Regions from separate parts of the Pseudescherichia vulneris genome, predicted to be linked through region 1. Evidence: predicted binding sites of a transcription regulator. Region 1 holds the regulator's gene; the other holds the start of a gene.
What was found. The regulator PurR, encoded in region 1, represses purine synthesis genes. The targets are predictions, from matches to a motif close to CANGCAAACGTTTGCNTG.
Positions count from the first base shown of each region.

Region 2: the regulator PurR is predicted to act here: its motif matches at 1,161-1,178, upstream of FN633_RS08120 (nucleoside-specific channel-forming protein Tsx).

Region 1 covers NZ_LR607338.1:473,511-476,586, reverse strand. Annotated here, with positions in the region: gene punC (purine nucleoside transporter PunC) at 1-28, opposite strand, end outside; gene punR (DNA-binding transcriptional activator PunR) at 164-1,075, shown strand; gene purR (HTH-type transcriptional repressor PurR) at 1,106-2,131, opposite strand; gene cydH (cytochrome bd-I oxidase subunit CydH) at 2,429-2,518, shown strand; gene FN633_RS01850 (MFS transporter) at 2,700-3,076, shown strand, end outside.
Region 2 covers NZ_LR607338.1:1,906,986-1,910,061, reverse strand. Annotated here, with positions in the region: gene nrdR (transcriptional regulator NrdR) at 1-320, opposite strand, end outside; gene FN633_RS08125 (SadB/YajI family lipoprotein) at 475-1,017, shown strand; gene FN633_RS08120 (nucleoside-specific channel-forming protein Tsx) at 1,316-2,200, shown strand; gene secF (protein translocase subunit SecF) at 2,328-3,076, opposite strand, start outside.

The sequences.
Region 1 (3,076 bases):
AGACTAAAAATCCTTTACCAGGTAACATCATCACTCCTTCTTATTATCTTTTACACGACAGGTGAACAGCACAGATCACAAAGCGGCAAAGTGTAGGCAGTGCATTCCCGCTTGTGAAACGGTAATATTTGCGTGGTGCATTCAAATTTTTTGCAGGCAGAATATGTGGTCAGATTACTCCCTTGAAGTGGTAGATACCGTTGCCCGTACCGGCAGCTTTAGCGCCGCCGCCCATGAGCTGCACCGGGTTCCCTCTGCTATCAGCTACACGGTTCGTCAGCTGGAGGAGTGGCTTGCCGTGCCGTTGTTCGAACGACGTCATCGGGATGTCGTATTGACCCCCGCAGGCAGCTGGTTTTTGCAGGAGGGGCGGTCTGTCATCAAAAAAATGCAGGTCACCCGGCAGCAGTGCCAGCAGATAGCCAACGGCTGGCGCGGTCAGCTCGCTATTGCGGTAGATAATATTGTGCGTCCCGAGCGCACCCGGCAAATGATCGTCGACTTCTACCGGCACTTTTCAGACGTGGAGCTGCTGGTGTCGAAAGAGGTATTTAATGGCGTCTGGGATGCGCTGGCCGATGGGCGCGTGGAGCTGGCCATCGGGGCGACCCAGGCCATACCGGTGGGCGGGCGCTTTGCCTTTCGCGATATGGGAATGCTCAACTGGCGCTGCGTGGTGGCCGCTCATCACCCGCTGGCGGGCAGGCGTGGCCCGCTGAGTGACGATCTTCTGCGCGGCTGGCCATCGCTGGTGTGGGAAGATACCTCCCGTCTGCTGCCTAAAAGGATCACCTGGCTGCTGGACAACCAGCGGCGAATGGTGGTGCCGGACTGGACCTCTTCAGCAGAATGCCTGAGCGCCGGACTGTGCATCGGTATGGTGCCAGGCCATTTTGCGCGGCCGTGGCTCGATCGCGGCGAGTGGGTGGAGCTCCAGCTGGAAGAGTCGTTTCCGGATGCTGCTTGCTGCCTGACCTGGCAGCAAAACGATAATTCCCCCGCGCTGGGCTGGCTGCTGGACTATTTAGGCGATAGCGAAACGCTTAATCGGGAGTGGCTGCGGGAGCCTGAGTAACCGGCTCCCGAGGTTTTTAGCGGTGCGATCTTAACGGCGATAGTCGCGGAAGGGACCGTCAGCGACCGAGCGGCGCTCGATCAGTCGAGGATGAACCTCAATCGACTGGGACTCTTCACGCTTATTCACGATGCGATCCATCAGCATATTAAAGGCGGTTTCCCCCAGCGAGTCTTTGGGCTGGTGGATGGTAGTCAGTGCAGGGGTGAAGAACCGGGCGTTACGCACGTTATCATAGCCGATTAGCGAGACATCCTGTGGCACGCGCAGCCCCATCTCGTCAACGGCGCAGAGCGCGCCCATCGCCATCACATCGCCGCCGCAGAATACGGCAGTAGGGCGGTGCGATTGGGAGAGGATCTGCTGCATCGCGCGGTAGCCGGATTCAGGTTCAAAGTCGCCCTGTACAATCCAGTTCTCCGGCACGCTGATCAGCGCCTCTTCCATGGCTTTCATAAAACCAGCCAGACGACCCGCGCCGGTATTGCGCTCAAGCGGGCCAGGGATCACGCCAATCTCACGATGGCCGCGCTCGACCAAATAGCGACCAGCCATATACCCGCCTTCAAAGGCGTTATCGATCACCGAGTCAGTAAAGTCTGCTTTTGCCTCACCCCAGTCCATCACGACCATGGGGATATGGCGATACTCCTCCAGCATGCTCAGCAGCGGGGCGGGGTACTCGGAACACATCACCAGCAGGCCATCGACGCGCTTCTGCGCCATCATCGACAGATAGGCACCCTGCTTCTCCAGGTTGTTCCAGGCATTACCCAGGATCAGGGTGTAGCCTTTTTGGAAGCAGTTCTTCTCTACCGCCTCGATAATCTCGGCAAAGTAGGGCGCTTCGCTGCTGGTCGCCAGCAGGCCGATCGATTTGGTATGGTTAACCTTCAGGCTGCGGGCCACGGCGCTGGGTGAATAGTGCAGCTCTTTAATGGCTGCCCATACCGCGTTACGCGTCTCTTCTGCCACAAAGCGAGTTTTGTTAATAACATGTGATACGGTTGTGGTGGAAACGTTTGCTCGTTTCGCTACGTCTTTTATAGTTGCCATTCAATGTCACTCCAAACCACGACGTAAGCTCCTGAAAATAGTGTAGGTAAACGTTTGCCTCTACTCAGCCTGCACGCAACTTTTGGGGATGCGATTCGCCGGGAAAACGACACGGAACGTCAGGAGGGGTCTATGGCCGGTACGCGAATAAATTTAGCGTGGAATTTTGTCTTATCTTGATGAAAAGGGGAAGCGTTAAAACGCATATCACCCCAAATCAAAGAAGATTTTTGCCCATAAATGTGTAAAAATGCGCAAGCTCACTTTTTGTGGGGTAATAAGAATGGAGAGAAATTGATGAGTGCAGATCTGAAGTTTTCCCTGATGACCACCGTTGTTGTGCTGGGCCTGATTGTTGCCGGTGCGCTGACCGCTGCGTTAAATTGATTCAGTATGAGGGAGAGTCCTCTCCCTCTGCTTGTTATCTCCGCTACTCCCCTGCTAATTGTTAGCAAAATGGCAATAAACTTTTGTTAGTTTGATAACTTCTGTTTTTTTGTGATAAATGTCATGCTTTTGGCTTCTGTGACGGTGTCGCCTGTCGACACGGCAATTCTGGAGTCAAAATATGAAAATCAACTTTCCCCTGCTGGCCCTGGCGATAGGGGCATTTGGCATCGGTACCACCGAGTTCTCCCCGATGGGCCTGCTGCCGACGATCGCTCGTGGGGTAGATGTCTCTATACCGGCAGCGGGAATGCTCATCAGCGCCTACGCCATTGGCGTGATGGTGGGGGCCCCGCTAATGACGCTGCTGCTCTCCCATCGCGCCCGTCGTAGCGCGCTGATCTTCCTGATGGCTATCTTTACCCTGGGCAACGTGCTGTCCGCACTCTCTCCTGACTATACCACCCTGCTGCTGTCGCGCATTATCACCAGCCTTAACCACGGGGCCTTCTTTGGCCTGGGATCGGTGGTGGCGGCCAGCGTCGTGCCTAAAGAGAA
Region 2 (3,076 bases), 1.4 Mb from region 1:
ATCTTGCTGGGCACCTCGCGTTCACCGGTGGCCCGCAGCTGGGACTTAATATGGTTAAGGGCCATCTCGACGTCGTCGGCGCTGACCGGACGTTTCTCCAGCGCTTTAAGCATGCCGCTGCGCAATTTGTCTTCGTTAAACGGCTCGCGGACCTCGTTGCTCTTCACGACGCGCGGCATCACCAGCTCTGCCACTTCAAAGGTCGTGAAGCGCTCGTTGCACACCAGGCACTGGCGGCGGCGGCGTACGGAGGAGCCTTCGCCCACCAGGCGAGAGTCAATTACTTTGGTATCCACGGCGAAACAGAATGGGCAATGCATACGGCGTCCTGAAGATAAAATTAACTGAAATCTATTTTAACCTGATATGCCGCGACAACAAAGGCATCAGCACTTTTGGGATAAAGGATTGATGCTAAGCGTGTCCGAACGATCTACCCTTACAGGCAATAACTTGTTTAAGGAAACCGTTATCATGACAAGACGTTATCTGAAGCTCGCCCTGCTGGGGAGCCTGTTTACTCTTAGCGCCTGCGCCCAGCAGAGCGAGGTGCGTCAGCTGCATCAGAGCGTGAGCACGCTCAATAAAGAGATGAGCAAGCTCAATCAGGAGACGGTGAAGATCACCCAGCAGAACAGCCTGAACGCCAAGTCAGAGAGCGGCGTCTACCTGCTACCGGGTGCCAATACCCCAGCGCGTCTGAACAGCCAGCTCGGTATGCTACGTATGTCCATGAAGGATATCGCCCCCAACGCGGGCGGCACGCGTCTGACGCTGCTCATCCAGGGCGAGTCGAATACACCGCTTCCGGCCTTTAGCGGCACGGTTGAGTGGGGACAGATTCAGGGTACCACCGAAAATCCGCAGGAAGTTAACGTTCAGAACCAGCTGATCAGCGCCCCAGCCAGTACCCTTGCCCCAAGCGACGTCAGCGTGCCGCTGCAGCTCAACGGCATCACCCCTGAGCAGCTTGGCTTTATCCGCATCCATGACATTCAGCCAGCCAATATGCAGTAACGTCATATTCGGTTACTTTCTGTAAGGGCGCAGCGCCGCCCTTTTGCCTCGCTCACACCTATTTACCTCCCCTTACAAACCTCAAATATTGGCAACGTCGCGGAATGCCAGTACAATCGCCCCGTTTTATCTACGCAAACGTGAACGCAATCGATTACGTAGATGATGGATATGTGAAACAACACATATTTTTGTGAGCAAGGAAACTTATAATAGGCCCGCAGAAATACGAAACATTTTGAAAAGCATCAACCGCGTCCTTTCGATCCCATCAGGGACTTTAATCAGTGGCATAAATATGAAAAAAACATTACTCGTCGCCGGTGCGGCACTCGCGCTCTCTTCCACCTTCGCCGTTAATGCGGCCGAAACCAGCAACAGCGAGTTCGTCTCCGACTGGTGGCATCAGAGCGTTAACGTGGTAGGCAGCTACCACACCCGTTTCGGGCCGACCATTCGTAACGATACCTATCTGGAATACGAAGCGTTCGCCAAGAAAGAGTGGTTCGACTTCTATGGCTACATGGATGCGCCGGTATTCTTCGGCGGTAACAGCACCGCGCAGGGTATCTGGAACCACGGCTCCCCGCTGTTTATGGAGATTGAACCGCGCTTCTCGATCGACAAGCTGACCGGCACCAGCCTGGCGTTTGGTCCGTTCAAAGAGTGGTACTTCGCGAACAACTACATCTACGACATGGGCCGTAACAAAGCGGGCCGTCAGAGCACCTGGTACATGGGTCTGGGTACGGATATCGATACCGGCCTGCCGATGAGCCTCTCCCTGAACGTCTACGCGAAATACCAGTGGCAGAACTACGAAGCGGCGAACGAGAACGAGTGGGATGGCTACCGCTTTAAGGTGAAATACTTTGTCCCGATCACCCAACTGTGGGGCGGCCAGCTGAGCTATATCGGCTTTACCAACTTTGACTGGGGTTCCGAGCTGGGCGACAAGGATTTCCGCGATCTGAACGGCATGCAGGCGCGTACCAACGACTCTATCGCCTCCAGCCACATTCTGGCCCTGAACTACGATCACTGGCACTACTCGGTGGTGGCGCGTTACTGGCACAACGGTGGCCAGTGGAATGACGATGCCAGCCTGAACTTCGGCAGCGGCAACTTCAACGTCCGCTCTACCGGCTGGGGTGGTTACCTGGTAGCAGGTTACAACTTCTAAGCTTTCCGGGCCTACAAAAGCACGACAGGTAGGCCGGATAAGCGCAGCGCCATCCGGCGTCAGGCATAAAAAAAGCCAGCTTAATCGCTGGCTTTTTTGTTGGCTTTTTTTGCTGGAGAAGCGTCGGTTAAGGCAGAATTGACGGCTGATCCGCCCCCTCTTTCTCTACCTTCTGCTGCAGCAGATGCTCACGCTTCATCCCAAGCTTCAGCGCCAGCGCCGAGGCCACGTAGATGGACGATGCCGTACCGATGGAAACACCGATCAGCATGGTCAGCGAGAAGCCCTGGAGCATTGCGCCACCGAAGAGATAGAGCATCAGGATCACCACCAAGGTGGTGCCTGAGGTGATCAAGGTTCGGTGCAGCGTCTGGGTCAGCGACACGTTAAAGATCTCGTAAGGTGTACCGCGACGGATTTTGCGGAAGTTCTCACGAATACGGTCGGAAACCACGATGCTGTCGTTAAGCGAGTAGCCGATAACAGACATCAACGATGCCACGATGGTCAGATCCACTTCGATCTGGAACAGCGACAGCACACCCATGGTAATGATCACGTCGTGCGCCAGGGCGATAACTACGCCCGCCGCCAGTCGCCACTCAAAGCGGAAGCCGACGTAAACCAGGATGGAGATCAGCGCGACCAGCAGCGCCATGGCACCGTTCTGTGCCAGATCGGCACCGACGCTTGGCCCCACGAACTCGATGCGTTTTACCGCTGCGTTCTGGTTGGTGGCCTCGTTAATGACGCTCACCACTTTGCTGCCCAGCGCCTGACCACCGGTTGCCCCTTCGGCAGGTGGCATGCGCACCATCACGTCACGGCTGCTGCCGAAGTTCTGCAGCAGCGGATCTTCAAAACCGGCTTTCTGCA